DNA from 2 places in the Lysinibacillus sp. CTST325 genome. Region 1 is predicted to be linked to the other one. Evidence: riboswitches for the same ligand, from Rfam matches in the RefSeq annotation. Region 1 holds a riboswitch; the other holds the start of a gene.
The links. A riboswitch is a leader RNA that binds a small molecule or an ion and turns the genes downstream of it on or off. The one in region 1 is predicted to bind preQ1.
Positions count from the first base shown of each region.

Region 2: it holds a riboswitch for preQ1, as region 1 does, so the genes downstream of both, queC (7-cyano-7-deazaguanine synthase QueC) here and ACYQ73_RS12950 (QueT transporter family protein) in region 1, are expected to answer to the same signal.

Region 1 is NZ_BAAFHO010000004.1:272,632-280,673, reverse strand. It holds gene ACYQ73_RS12970 (L-threonine 3-dehydrogenase) at 1-85, shown strand, start outside; gene ACYQ73_RS12965 (hypothetical protein) at 262-456, shown strand; gene ACYQ73_RS12960 (long-chain fatty acid--CoA ligase) at 759-2,384, shown strand; gene trpB (tryptophan synthase subunit beta) at 2,429-3,592, opposite strand; T-box leader at 3,653-3,853, opposite strand; gene ACYQ73_RS12950 (QueT transporter family protein) at 3,947-4,429, opposite strand; PreQ1 riboswitch class I at 4,436-4,480, opposite strand; gene ACYQ73_RS12945 (DUF1259 domain-containing protein) at 4,812-5,207, opposite strand; gene ACYQ73_RS12940 (hypothetical protein) at 5,276-5,521, opposite strand; gene ACYQ73_RS12935 (ABC transporter substrate-binding protein) at 6,121-7,143, shown strand; gene ACYQ73_RS12930 (hypothetical protein) at 7,348-7,614, shown strand; gene ACYQ73_RS12925 (ABC transporter permease) at 7,863-8,042, shown strand, end outside.
Region 2 is NZ_BAAFHO010000002.1:337,584-345,625, reverse strand. It holds gene speE (polyamine aminopropyltransferase) at 1-614, shown strand, start outside; gene ACYQ73_RS07095 (leucine-rich repeat domain-containing protein) at 951-2,825, shown strand; PreQ1 riboswitch class I at 2,981-3,027, shown strand; gene queC (7-cyano-7-deazaguanine synthase QueC) at 3,294-3,953, shown strand; gene queD (6-carboxytetrahydropterin synthase QueD) at 3,957-4,430, shown strand; gene queE (7-carboxy-7-deazaguanine synthase QueE) at 4,423-5,151, shown strand; gene ACYQ73_RS07075 (hypothetical protein) at 5,872-6,375, shown strand; gene bioW (6-carboxyhexanoate--CoA ligase) at 6,356-7,087, shown strand; gene bioF (8-amino-7-oxononanoate synthase) at 7,091-8,042, shown strand, end outside.

The DNA of each region.
Region 1 (8,042 bases):
TAAAGCACAGTATGATCTAGCAAAAATGACAGTTGATATGCTAGATAAATTAAAAATCAAACTACAGACAAAAGCTTGTTCATAAATAAAAATTCCTAAAAGCGGATGAAGAAAACAATATAATTTTCTTCATCTTTTTGTGTTGGAAAACAAAAAGGTTAAGGGAATCTTTGTGAATGCTATGGCACAATAAAGTATGACCCTTCGGCAAAACGTGTGGTTGATTTCCGTTACGGCTGGGCGCTTTCCTGGGGGCGTCCGATGAGCCGCTTCACTCGCGTTGCTCGCTCCAGGGTCTCGGGCCAACACGATGTTGGTCACGAAGGCGTTATCACAGGACGTGATGGTTTTAGCCTTCGTTCCTCTATTGCTGATCCCCAAGGAGTCGCCCATCCTCCACTCCAATCAACCACTTCACATAGCGTGTATCTTTTATTGTGTTACTCTAATTTATAGTGTTAAAACGAACATTAGCAACAAAGGTTTGTCTGTGCGAAAGCGAAATAGATTTACAATAGTTTTTCAACAACAGGGATGAAGAAAACAATTTAGTTTTCTTCATCTCTTTTTATTTTCATTTATTATTATTTTAGAAAAAGTTAACAATAAAAAGAAAATTATTGGAATATATAGCATATTTTGTGATTTTGCAATATAATCATATTCAGAATATTAATAGTATTCAGTTAAAATGTTTCTATTAATATTTCACAAAGGTAAAAAAGGGAGTTCACAAGACGAAGGGATGGATGGTTTAGATGATGCAGACGCCGTTAGTATTAACAAACTTTTTTAAACGAGCAGAAAGCTATTTTGCTAGAAAGACTATTATTTCACGGACGAGCCCACAGAAGATTCACCGCTTAACATATGGAGAATGGGCGAAAAGAACACGTCGCTTAGCAGATGCGCTTACAAAGTTGGGGATGACAAGAGGAATGAAAATTGGCTCCTTTGCCTGGAACCAGCATCGCCACTTAGAGGCTTATTTTGCGGTACCGTGTTCTGGTGCTGTTTTGCACATGGTGAATATTCGTTTATCAGAAGAGCATTTAATTTATATTATTAATCATGCAGAAGATGAAATTTTAATGATTGATGTGGATTTGCTACCAATTATAGAAAACATTGCACCCGAGCTTAAGACAGTGAAACATTATATTATTATGACGGATGAAGATACTTTGCCAGAAACGACATTACCGAATGCATTATCATATGAGGATTTATTAGCAGCAGCAGATGAAAACTATCAGTTCCCAGAAGATATAGGGGAAGAGGAGCCTGCTGGCATGTGCTATACAAGTGCTACAACAGGAAATCCAAAAGGGGTTGTTTATTCACATCGAGGTTTAGTGCTACATAGTATGATGCTGAGTATGTCTGATTCAATGGGCATTTCTGAACGTGATGTCGTGATGCCGATTGTACCAATGTTTCATGCAAATGCATGGGGCTTACCGTTTGCAAGTGTCAATGTGGGTGCTACACAAGTATTGCCTGGTCCACAATTCACATCGGCAATCATTTTAGATTTAGTGGAGCAGGAGAAGATTACATTAACAGCTGGGGTGCCGACCATTTGGATTGGTGCGTTGCAGGAACAAGAGAAGCGTGAGCGAGATATTAGTTCGCTAAGAGCTATTTGTTGTGGTGGCTCTGCTTCACCTACTCGACTTATTCGTACATTTGAAGAGCAGTATGGCATTCCATATATCGTGGTGTATGGAATGACTGAAACAACGCCGATTGTAGCGTTATCAAATTATATGTCTTGGATGGATGAATGGCCAATTGAAAAGCAGATTGAATCGCGAGCAATGCAAGGAATGACAATGGCTGGTATTGAATCGAGCATTGTTAATGACAAAGGAGAAGTACCATGGGATGGAGAGACGATGGGTGAGTTACGCTTGCGAGGTCCATGGATTTCACACGAGTACTATCGTGATGAACGTACAAATGATGCGTATCGAGACGGTTGGTTATATACAGGGGACATTGCGGTACGAACAGAGGATGGATTTATTAAAATAACGGATCGTACAAAGGATTTAATTAAATCGGGTGGGGAGTGGATCTCCTCAGTGGATTTAGAAAATGCGTTAATGACCCATGATGCTGTTTTGGAAGCAGCGGTTATTGCAATTCCGCATGTCAAATGGCAAGAACGCCCGCTAGCTTGTGTAGTATTGAAGGAAGGAATGTCAGCAAGTGATGAGGAACTTCTGGCATTTTTAGAAAGTCAATTTGCGAAATGGTGGGTACCAGATGATGTGGTATTTTTAGATGAAATTCCAAAAACATCAGTTGGAAAGTTTTTGAAAGCCAAGCTTCGAGATAATGTGGCAGAAATTTATCCAAAATTAGCTTCATTCGTATAGTTAAAAGAGCGATTTCCATAAAGGGAAGTCGCTCTTTCATTTTGTTATCTATTTAACATTTGGAATACTTGTTCTACGTCTTTGTCTCCACGCCCGGAAATGTTGATAATAATGCTCTCTTCCGGAGATAATGTTGGCGCAAGCTTTAGTGCATGAGCAACTGCGTGGGAGCTTTCAAGTGCAGGAATAATTCCTTCAACCTTCGACAATACTTGGAATGCTTCAAGCACTTCTTCATTCGTCACCGTTACATATTCTCCACGACCAATTGTTTTTAAATAGCTATGCTCTGGACCAGCTCCAGGATAATCTAGTCCAGCGGCAATCGAATACGTTGGTAGTGGATTGCCTTCTGAATCTTGCAGTACTAAACATTTGAAGCCGTGTAATTCACCCGGTGTTCCTTCATTTAATGTTGCTGCCTTATCTGGTTCAATGCCAATAAGGCGAACATTTTCATCTGCAATATATTCTGCAAAGGCACCAATCGCATTACTACCGCCACCGACACAAGCAAGTACTGCTGCTGGTAGCTTTCCTTCTTTTTCTAAAATTTGTTCGCGACTTTCACGGCTAATGACTGATTGGAAATGCTTCACCATTAAAGGGAATGGGTGAGGTCCAACAGCAGAACCTAGTAAATAGAAAGTCGTCTCATGGTTTTCAACTAAATCAGCAAATGCTTCATCCACAGCATCCTTTAGTCGCCCCTGGCCTTTATCAACAGCTACTACCTTTGCACCAAGAAGCTCCATACGGAAGACGTTTAATGCTTGACGCTTTGTATCCTCTAAACCCATATAAATTGTGCACTCCATCCCGAACATTGCACAAGCAGTTGCTGTTGCTACACCATGCTGACCCGCACCTGTTTCAGCGATCACACGTTTAGCACCCATGCGCTTTGCTAATAAAATCTGTCCAAGAACGTTATTAATTTTATGTGAACCTGTATGGTTAAGATCTTCACGCTTTAAATAAATTTTTGCGCCGCCTAATTGTTTTGTTAAATTTTCAGCAAAATAAAGTGGAGATTTGCGCCCAACATATTCATGGAAATAATAATCTAGCTCTTTATTAAAGTCTTCATCATCTTTATATTTTTGGAAGTTTTCATCTAAAATATTTAATACATTTTGAAGCTCATCAGGAACAAAGCTACCGCCAAATTCACCGAAATATCCTTTTTTCTCTACTACTATACTCATCTTCTCTCGACTCCTCTTTTCTCATTTTTCCATAAAAAAAAGTCACTACAATCCTTCTGTAAAAAGGACGAGTAACCGTGGTGCCACCTTCATTCGCAAAAATTGCGCGCTTTCGTACTCCGGTAACGGGGAGTAAATTCGTCCTCACATTTGATGAGGCTGCTCCAAAGCCCATTCACAAGTAAGTACTACTGATTTGCACCAACCATCAGCTCTCTTTAAGTACTATCGCTTGCTACTATTCTTTTTCTTAGCATTTATTGAAATGAATTGTAAAGTATTTTCAGAATAGTGTCAAGGTATCTTGGAAGCAAGAAAAAAACGAATCTAATAAGATCCGTCTTTTAAATTAAATTAAATTAAATTTTTGAAGTTTAAGCGTTTATTCAATAAATACATAATCGGTGCACCGACTGCTAAAACAACAAATTCACCTGCAGCAACAGTCAACCATGTCCAAAAGAATGGTAATTCTAATGCTATGTTTAATTCTAAGGCAATGATGAACATTGTGCATGTAAATAACAATGTATTGATGACTAAACGAGCCCAAATATTTTTGACAAATTTACAAATAAGAATGAACAACCCAAGGGTAATCATCGAATGGGCTACACCGAAAAACAAATCGATAATGCCGTTTGGTGAAAATATATTGGAGATAAATACACCAATAATAATTCCAACGGCAAAACGAGGGTTAAAGGCAACTAGATGGTTAAACATTTCAGATAGTCGGAACTGCACCTCTGTAAAGCCGAATGGTGCGACTAATAATGTAACAGCAATGTAGAGAGCTGCAATAATGCCGCTCGTTGCTAAAAATTTTATTTTCATATTCATTTCTCCTTAGTTTTTTTACGTGGGATGGTTACGAACCACGGGAAGCAAATGCAATCATATCAATGTTCATGCTTACTTGTAAATAGCGATGTGTAAAAAAAACGCAGAAATTCATAGTGCTAAAGGTAATATTTAGCTCTTGTTATTTGCTCATTAGAGTGTGCGTGAATAGGATTCGAATTTTGGAATCCATAAAAAAGGGGGGCTTGTACACTTGCTAAGATACGAAAGAAACTTATGCAGAAATAGCAGCGCTAAATTCTTCTTCGGCAGACGGTCTATAGATGAGAAGTAACCTCGAACCTTAGAGGTGATGGAGCTATCCAGTCATGTCAAAAAGAACTGTTCTAAGCAGTTCTTTTAACAAGTGTAGTTATCAGTAGTTTTTTAAAACACTAAATGCTTGAGCAAATTTTTGGGCAAAGATTAATGGAGGCTCTATTGATTGAAAGTGAACGTATAAAATAACTGGGTCTGAATAAATCCAGTGATTATGAACAGCACTTATAATCAAATTATTTTCTGCAAGTACCTTAACAAATGGAGGTAATTCCTCTTGAAGCACTACAACTTCACCTAAGTTAAGTGCATTTCCATATATATCGAGTGATTCGAATGTGATCCCAGCATGAAGTGCACTACGACTTGGGCGACCTTGAATCATAACATTAAGATTGCGATTAAGTCTTACTGAGCATACACCATGTTCCGTTGAAGCTTTTCCGTTGGCAATCTGAGCAAATTTCGTACACATTTCTTGGGGATTTTGCATTTAGACACCTCTACTTTTTAATATTTGAGATATCTTGGAGCGAAAGTAGTAAGGGTTCTGATTTGAAACTACTCATCTAAAACATTTTTAATTTCTTCTATTTCTAAAATTAAATCGTCCAGTTGCTTTTTAAATTCATCCGTATATTCTAGTTCTTCATCTAAGTCTTTTGTATATTCTAAGGCATTTAATGCAAAATCTAGAGCGAATTCGAATAGACTGTCACAAAGATTAGAAATGATTGTGTCAATATCTCCTGTTTTTGCATTTTGCTTCTCAGAAGGTTGATTTAAATCGATTTCTTCATTGTTCATGGTATTCCTCCTTTTTGAAAACGGCACTAGTCTCATTTGCATCATATGCATTAAATGTAAAAAAGGAGACTGAAACGTGTAGATCAATCTTGTTAGCAAAAAAATGAACCATTAAGAGAGAGTACGAGAGGGCAATTCTAAAGCACTCGCGGGGTGTTTTTACTCAGCAATCAAGGAGGGCTCAAACGAATGTGTGCTTTCCAGAAATCCCATTACAGAAGTTGGTTAGTAGATATCTTGAAGAAGTAATAGCGAATAAATAATGTTATGAAAGCCTGACATTTCTTATGGGGAATGTCAGGCTTTTTGGGTTTATATAAATTTCTTGAAAATCAAATCTCTGAAAAATAATTTTGCGAAAATTGTCAAAAAAATTTTTGTTATGTTAGAAAAAGAAATCAATTTGTAAAAACAGCGTAGTTTAGCGGTTTAAAGCGACAAATTGAGAGAAAAGAAAAAATATTTAGTTAAGTTTAATAGTCAGAACATTCATAATGTTGTTGACGAACCGATATAATAAAGATAATATAGCGATACATTCACACTTTGTTTGGATAAAGTGTGATAACTATCAGAGATAATATCGGGGGGGATTATTTGTGAAAAGCAATTTAAAAAAGCTTTCGTTCCTGTTATTTGGGTTAGTTTTAATGCTTGCTGCTTGTGGTAGCGGTGGTTCTAATTCATCAGATTCGAAAGAGAAAGAAAAGAATAATGCAAGTGAGAGTAGCAATGCAGATGACAAAACGTATAAAATCGGGATTACTCAAATTGTTGAACATCCATCTTTAAATGCTGCAACTGAAGGTTTCAAAAAAGCAATTGAAGAATCGGGCTTAAAAGTTGATTACGATCCACAAATAGCGCAAGGGGATAACAGTCTTAACACGACGATTGCAAACAATTTAGTAAGTGCCAACGTAGATTTAATCTTTGCTAACTCTACGCCATCTGCACAAGCAGCGGCGACTGCTACTAGTGATATTCCAATTGTCTTCACTTCTGTAACGGATGCTGTTGGCGCACAGCTCATTGAATCTATGGAGAAGCCAGCGAAAAATGTAACAGGAACGATTGATTTACATCCTGATACTATTTCGAAAACAGTAGCATTCTTAAAGGAATTAGGTGCGAAAAAAGTAGGTATGGTTTACAACGCTGGTGAGCAAAACTCAGTAGCACAAGTAAAAGAAGTGAAAAAAGTTATGGCTGAGCAAGGCCTAACAGTAGTTGAGGCATCTGCGGCAACTTCTGCAGAAGTAAAACAAGCTGCTGAATCATTAATTGGTAAAGCAGATGCATTCTATATCATTACTGATAATACAGTAGTTTCGGCTCTTGAGTCTGTAATTGATGTAGCAAACTCTAATAAATTACCACTAGTTGTAGGAGAGCTTGACTCTGTTGCACGTGGCGGCTTAGCAGCATATGGTTTTGAATATTATGACATCGGTTATGAAGCGGGACAAATGGCTGTGAAGATTCTAAAAGGTGAAGCAAAACCTGCTGATATACCAGCGCAATACCCACAAAAACTAAAACTATTAATCAATAAAAAAGTAGCAGATGATTTAGGAATCGAAATTAAAGATTCTTGGGGTGCAGAGCTGTTAGAAAAGTAATGACCTGACATGATCATCATTGGAGTGAAGCGGGGGAGAACTATAGCTGCCCCCGCTTTATCTACTTTTTAAGTACTTTAGGTCGATGACGAGTTCATGTGAAATTTCTATTAAATTGGCTCATTATCATAACGTAAGGTTGATTGGGCGCTTTGTTGCAGTCGCTTCGTTTTCGCACAGAGCAAAGCTTCCTGAGGCCGTCCGATGAGTGGCTTGGGGCAACAGATGTTTTTTGCGCGAAAGCGAAGTGTCAGTAGTAGGATGTTTTTGCGCGAAAGCGAAGCGTCAGCAGCAGGATGTTTTTTGCGCGAAAGCGAAGCATCAGCAGCAGGATATTTTTGCGCGAAAGCGAAGCGTCAGCAGCAGCAGGATGTTGGTCACGAAAGCGTTATCACAGGACGTGATTTTTTTCGCCTTCGTTCTTCTGCCTGCTCGCTTCAGAGTCTCATCTGTGACGCTGATCCCCAATGAGTCGCCCAGTCTCCATTCAACTTATCTACTTTTTAATAAATATCATCTCCAACTTTTGGTGATGAGCCATTAAAGCACTGGGCTTCACAAGAAGTTATCACAAGCCGTCGTGCTAAAACCTTAAAAATAATTGATTCTATTATGTATGGCTTTCAATGGTCTTTATTAGTGTTGAGCTCCATCATTTAGGAAATGGATCTCAAGAAGAATTATTAATAAAAATTTGTTTATTAGGAGATGATTCAACTATGTTTTTGGCAATATTTGGCGCGATGGAGCAAGGGATCATCTATGCAATTATGGCACTTGGTGTGTATTTAACATTCCGCGTGTTAGATTTTCCGGACTTAACGGTTGACGGAAGCTTTGTAACAGGGGCGGCTACAGCAGCGACGATGATTATGCTTGGCTACCACCCAATCTTAGCG
Region 2 (8,042 bases), on a different contig from region 1:
TTGGTGGTGGTGATGGTGGTACGGCTCGTGAAGTACTACGATATAAATCAGTAGAAAAAGTAGTAATGGTTGAAATCGATGAGTTAGTATTCCGTTTAAGCCAGAAATATCTACCAATTACAGCTGCTGGTGTCGAAGAAGACCCACGCATGGAAATGATTTTCGATGATGGCTTAGCATACGTTCAAAACGTAGCTGATCAATCATTCGATTTAATATTAGTAGATTCTACTGATCCAATTTCTGTCGGTGAAGGTTTATTTACAACAGCTTTCTATAAAGAATGTTACCGTGTATTAAATGAAAAAGGAATTCTAATTAACCAACACGAGTCACCATACTTCGCGGAGTATGCAGAAAACATGCGTAAAGCACATAAAAAAATTAAAGGTATATTCCCAATCGCAAGCGTATATCAATTCCATATGCCAACATATCCATCGGGACACTGGCTATTCGGATTTGCTTCAAAAGCATTACATCCAATTAAAGATATTCAAGTAGATACTTGGGACAAATTTGCTCTAAAAACGAAATATTACAATACAGATTTACACGTTGGTGCATTCGCCCTCCCTACATTTGTAAAAGAAGCTCTTAATCGTGATGAATAAACTTTAAACGTAGAAATTTACTCTTACGACAGAGGATTATAGGGACTTTGTGGAGCTTGTTGCGAAGGAAGTTGAGTCTTCGGTAGATTTATATTTGAGTTCCGCATAATAACCTCACTCATCCTTATTACGTAGAACCGTATCACAAGTAATAGTAAACCAGAAGTTTAAACTTATTGTATAAAAAAGTGAATAAACACAAAAAAAGTCGCCTTATGGGCGACTTTTTTTTGTAGGTCTTAAGGTGGAAGATAATTAGTATTTAATAGAAATATTGACAATTATTTTTCGGACAACTAAGCTTAATTAAAAGTAGAGCTGGAGAGGGGATTGCCAGTGGAAATCATTAAATTAAATTGTCCGAATTGTAATGGGAAAATTGAATATAGAGAGGGACAATCATTCAAATGTCCTTTTTGTGAAACTGAAATAATGTTGAAAGAGAATAAAGTTTATTATGTTGATCAGACGATTAATAATTATTATGGTACAACTTCTGCGAATAAAGATACACATCCAAAAACGAATTTAAAAGCGCTTTTAATAATACCGATTGTCATCCTTTGTGCATTCCTTGGCTATTTTCTTTTGAGCGGCAATCAAACAGAATATGGTAACCGTGAGGACATACCTGTTCGAAAAATGCCTGAAAGCGAAGTTCTTTTATTCTTTTTAAAAGATATTTTTGATAAAGGTGGAGCAATGCCGACTAAAGAAGAAATCGCAAGTATCCGTTATTTAAAGGCATACTATTCTGAAGATCAGTGGCATTTTGATTACAGCCTTGACGATCCGTTTACAAATAAGCAAGCCAAAATTTCTAACTATATCATTATGGATAAGTTATTAAATACACAAAAAATCGAACAAAAAGATTTTGAAGCCTTTACTGGTCTGACGGCATTGAATTTGATGGGCGATTATGAAATATCACAAAGTGAAAATGTAAGCTTCCGACATCTAGAAGGTTTAAAAAGCTATACAGGTCGCTTTAATGAATCATTTAGTAAAATTGCTGAATATTTCAGCGATAAGTCTAATGTTGTAGAGCTCTCTATTCAAATTCGAAGTAATGATGAACTTGCATTATTATTAGAGTTTCCTAATCTTCAATCACTTGAAATTTCGTATTACACCGAGACGGTTACAGACTTCGCTCTTCTGAATCAACTGCGATTAACATCATTGTCTTTAAGATTTGCCAATGATTTAAAGTGGTTGTCTTCATTTACTGATCTAGAGTCGTTAACAATAGATTATAGTGAGGCGACTGATTTTAGCTCGTTCTATTCACTGAATCAATTACAAGAATTGAAACTTACAGCGGTAAAAAATTTAAAAACGCTTGATTTTATACAAAACATGCCTAACTTGCAATCGCTTGATCTTGAAAATATGGATATTACAAATTTAGAACGCCTTAGAAATAAGTCTTCATTGACCAAGCTGCGTTTAGCTTCTCTTTATAAATTAGATTTGCTTGATATTGTGAACAGCCTGACTTCACTGACCGATTTATCGATAACTGGTTATAGTGGCCAAATAGCATCAATTGTAGCACCTCATTTAAAAAAAGCGGAATTAAAAAATACTTTCTTATCCAAGTTAGAGGCACCTGCTCTAAAAGATTTGACTGTTGAGATAAGTGGGGCACAGTCGTATTTGAATGGAGCAGATTTACTGAAATACCCAAAGCTAGAACAACTTACAGCGATGGAGTCTGGCGATTTTACAGGCATTCGTTCTTTAAATCGTCTATCAAATTTGCAAACAATAAATTTAAATGAAACAACTTTTTTTGAAGAGACGAGTGAATTATTCAATTTACAGCATGTAAAAACGGTAAATTGTAATGAGTGTAGATTTCAAATTAATAGTCAAAATTCATTTAACAACAACATATTGGAACATTTGACTTTGAATAATGTATCCTTTCGAATTGGTAAAGGTGACTGGGTGCATGAAGTTGATAAGGTTATGCCTTACTTTGCTGGCTTGTCAGCTCTGCGTTCATTTACTATACAAGATAGTTCACTACAATCGTTAAGTTTTATGGGAAATTGGCAACAAATCGAGGTGCTTCATTTAGAAAATAACGCTATTTCAAATGTAGAGCCATTAGTGAATTTGCCTAATTTGAAAAAGCTATATATTTTAGGGAATCAGGTGCAAAATAAATCTGTTCTAGACAATGGAATAGTGATTTATTGAGATAAATATATATCCGAATTTAATCTCAGCAAAGTGTTTAATGTACTGCTAAAATATAGGGAAATATAACAGTGGTTTTTCCAAAGAAGAAAAATCCGATTGACGTTTTATACTATTTTTTGTATTATATTGAAGAAAAGAATGCCCGGACTAGAACGGGAGAGGTTCATAGCAAATACCCTCTATAAAAAACTATGGAAACATGACAATATGCCATGTCCATATCGGACGTGGCTTTTTTTTATGTTTTTACTTATGTTTTAATAGAATGATTGGTAATGCCTCTCTTGAAAAGTGTTGGGAAACATTTTACAAGGAGGTTTTTTTATGTCTTGCCGAAGCCGTGAAAATGGATTGAAGGATTGAACTTTATGGGTAACCAAGGCACACAAATATTCGTTGAAAAAATAAGAAGAAAGCAGCTCTTTGCTTAGAGTGCTGTTTTTCGATATAAGGGAGTTTTTATAGATGAAGCAGGAAAAGGCAATTGTTGTATTTAGTGGCGGACAGGACAGTACAACCTGTTTGTTTTGGGCAAAAGAACGTTTTGAAGAGGTTGAGGCAGTAACTTTTAATTATGGTCAAAGGCATCGTCTTGAAATTGAATGTGCGAAGGAGATAGCAAGGGAGCTAGGGGTCAAGCATCACATTCTAGATATGTCACTCCTGAATCAGCTTGCTCCGAATGCGTTGACACGACAAGACATAAAGGTAGAAGACGGAGATAATGGTGAGCTTCCTTCGACTTTTGTACCTGGCCGCAATCTTCTCTTTCTTTCATTTGCGGGCGTTTTAGCGAGTCAAGTAGGAGCTAAGCATATTGTAACGGGCGTTTGTGAAACGGATTTTAGCGGATATCCGGATTGCCGAGATGTTTTTATTAAATCCTTGAATGTAACGTTAAATTTATCGATGGATGAATCTTTTGTGATTGATACACCGTTGATGTGGCTGAATAAGGCACAGACATGGGAGCTTGCTGATCAATTTGGGGCACTTGAATTTATTCGGGAAAGAACGTTGACTTGCTATAACGGTGTAATAGCAGATGGCTGTGGTGAATGCCCTGCATGTAAACTGCGAAAAAAAGGGCTTGATGAATATTTGAGCTACAGGAAGGAGTCTTAAGGCATGTCAGATTTTAAAATCGTCGATAAGCTTCAAAAAATAGATGAAGATATTCAAAGAAATCAATTGAACTATCATGCAAAGCGTGTTCTCGTAAGCAAAGAATTTACCTTCGATGCTGCTCATCATTTACATAATTATGAAGGGAAATGTAAAAACCTGCACGGTCATACGTATCGCGTAGTATTAGGACTGAGTGGATACACAGATGAACGCGGTTTGATGATTGATTTCGGCGATATAAAAGCAATATGGAAACAAAAAATAGAGATTCATTTGGATCACCGTTATTTAAATGAAACACTTCCGCCCATGAATACGACGGCAGAGAACATTGTTGTTTGGATTTACGAAAAGTTGGCTGATGCCTTGCTTGATGAGCACGGATATAATGGTGCGCGTGTAGAGTTTATTAGACTATATGAAACCCCGACAAGCTATGCAGAAGCGAGACGGGAGTGGATGGAAGTTGAGTAAGGTACCTGTTATCGAGATTTTTGGACCGACGATTCAAGGTGAGGGAATGGTCGTTGGCCAGAAGACCATGTTTGTGAGAACTGCCGGCTGTGATTATGCCTGTTCTTGGTGCGATTCAGCGTTTACGTGGGATGGCAGCGGAAAGCATCTTATTGTCCAAATGACAGCGGAAGAGATTTGGTCTGAGTTGAAACGTCTTGGAGGCATTGGCTTTTCATTTGTCACGATTTCAGGTGGCAATCCTGCACTCTATCAAAATTTGGAAGAACTCATTGCGATTTTAAAAGAAAACGACATAAAGGTCGGGGTGGAAACACAGGGAAGTAGGTGGCAAAAATGGATGTATGAGATTGATGAACTGACAATCTCACCAAAGCCACCTAGTTCTGGAATGTCCACAGACTATTCGGTGCTCTCTGATATTTTCGAAAAACTTAAAAATCGAAATAGTAATCACCATATATCTCTTAAAATAGTCGTTTTTAATCAAGAAGATTACGATTATGCTAAACAAATTCACCAACGATATCCAATGATTCCTTTTTATCTCCAAGTCGGTAATGATGATCTCACAACGACTGACAATTCACGATTAATACTACATTTATTAGATAAATATCATGCGCTGATTGATAGAGTGGTTAACGATGAGGAATTAAGAGATGTTAAAGTACTGCCACAGTTGCATGCGCTTGTTTGGGGGAATAAAAGAGGCGTATAGTGTGCCATTACAAGAAATTGTATAGTTTTATCATTATTCATTTTAAGCTTCCATCATATACATGCTGTAAACTTTCAAATCGAAAGGGATGTAAATGTCAAAATAACAATGTACATTTTTGCTAGTCTAAACATGTACACTTTCGCTGATCAACTACTTTTCTATACAAGTGCGTGAATCGGAGTTTCTACTCGTAGTATGATTCGATAGCCTAGAACTCAGCAATATCAAAGGCTGGCTAACCGATCAAGACTATTATGCTCGCCACTCCCTATAAAGTGGTAATATACAAAGGAAATCAAAAATGTACTTGGTTAAACAAGCATTTTTGTCCATATTTATTTCAACGATTATAGGGAAAAGATCATAAAAAAAGTATAGGCTAATTTGGCCTATACTTTTTTTATGCGCCCAGCAGGATGTAATCAATAGAATATATATCTGAACTACGAAGCCAAGTGCAAGGGTGCTCGTGGCGGTGCAGAATCTAAAAAAGCAAGCCGCAATTCTCTAGTCAGAGGAACACGACCTTCACTTAGTGAACATTAACAAAACCGTATTTACACAAATAATAAAAAATCCTACCATTTTATCTACTATCCAATCCGCATTTGTGTTAACTTATTATTAAATTAAGTTAACACAAATTCAAGGAGAATAGGAGAAAATAAAGTTATTACAGGTTAATTATGTGCTACTTATTTAAGATGGAGGAATAAAATGATTCGAAAGTTTTCTACATATGATCTTGCCCAAATTTCATTGTTAGCTTGTCTTATTATCGTTACAGGCATGTTTAAAATCCCAACAGGTTTTCCTGGGTCTGAATTTCAATTATCAGCACCCATCGCAGTTGCGATTGCAGCGGTATTTGGATTTAAGCGATATTTTCTAGCAGGCATCATTGCAAGTTTAATCTTATTTTTACTAGGTATACACTCAATTTTAAATGTGGAGATCTCCTTAATTTTTCGATTGACTGTAGGCTTACTCATTGTTTTATTTGGGACTTCAATTCCGGTACTTGTTTTGGCAGGCCCAATTGGGACAACGATTGCTAGATTTGGTTTGGCTTTTACGTTAGGGACTCCATTTTTACCGTTATTAGTTTTGGCTATTCCAGGCATGGTAATCACAGCGGTTAGTGTTTATCCTCTAACGAAAATGTTACAAACAATTAATAGGAAAGTAGCAGGTAATAATCATGTTAAAAACGTGTTATAGCATACGAATGCGTGCGGCTGAAAGAAGCCCTGAACTAGGGGAAAAGCATATATCTGGTGGTGAACGGATAGGTAGTAAATCTCAGATAGAGCCAATTGTAAAACAGTTATTGAACAAAGCAAGTAATCATTCACGTGGAGATGCTGACTTTATTCAAATTACCGTTGAAAAAATTGCGCGTGATCAAATACAGTATATACCACCCTTAGAAATTACGACAGTTGGGGCGGCTTCAATTGAAAAGGCCCATAGTGAAGCAAGAAAGATACTAAGCTCCTTAGGTATTTCGGAACATGCACTGAATGTTGCTTTTCATCAACTTAGTAGTAATCAAAACCTCCGTGGGGCAATCATCCTAAATAGTAAAACTGGATTACGGCTTGACGATCGGGGGCAAAAGGGTGTGCGTGTATCACGAATCGATTGGCAAGACGCTAATGGGGACCTTAATGAGCGTGTCCGTGAAGCGTTGGCTCTGGCATCGAAAGTGGCAAATTCTCCGTTTACAATTGCAGAATTATGTTGGTCTGATGATCCAGATTACGTGACTGGATATGTAAGTAATCGTGCCATTGGTTATGTCAGAATTACACCGTTAAAAAGGGAAGGCTGTGAGAGCGGGGGGCGTATTTATTTTGTGTCAGATGAAGTTGAACTAGAATCTTTTATAAACTATTTAGAAAGCGTACCGGTTCTCATTAGGGGGGATTAAAAAATGGATCATTGGTTTCAAAGGGAACTACAATTAATAGAAGAGAAAGGATTGACAAGGAAGTTACGTTCGTTTTCAAATGGCAATGAGAGCGAGATCATCATGAATGGTAAGAAATTCTTGCTTTTTTCATCTAATAACTATTTAGGTCTTGCAACAGATTTTCGATTAATAAAGAAAGCATCTGAAGGTATTAGTACATACGGTACAGGAGCTGGTGGTTCGAGATTAACAACCGGAAATTTCGTCATTCATGAACAGCTTGAATCTGAAATTGCCGATTTTAAAAAAACGGAAGCTGCCATTGTTTTCAGCAGTGGTTATTTAGCGAACATTGGTGTGATTTCGAGTGTGATGAAGATAGGGGATATGATATTTTCTGATGCGTGGAATCATGCGAGTATTATAGATGGTTGTCGACTTAGTCAAGCAAAAACAATTGTTTATGAACATGCGGATATGGTGGATTTAGAGCATAAATTAAGGCAATCACATGGAGATGGAAAGAAGTTAATTGTGACAGATGGCGTCTTTAGTATGGATGGGGATATTGCTCCACTTCCCGAAATCGTTGCGCTAGCAAAGAAATACAATGCTTACATAATGATTGATGATGCGCATGCGACAGGTGTCTTAGGAAGTGATGGTCGTGGTACTGCTGATTATTTTGGACTAAAAGATGAGATTGATTTTACAGTAGGCACGTTGAGTAAAGCGATTGGTGCAGAAGGTGGTTTTGTGGCGACGTCGGTAATTGCAAAGAACTATTTACTTAATAGCGCTAGATCATTTATTTTCCAAACAGGTTTATCTCCAAGTGCGATTGAAGCAGCGCGAGAAGGAATTTCCATTATTCAAAATGAGCCCGAACGAAGGGAACAATTGCTGAATAATGCTAAATATTTACGTTTAAAATTGCAGGAATCGGGTTTTGAAGTTAAGGAAGGGGAAACGC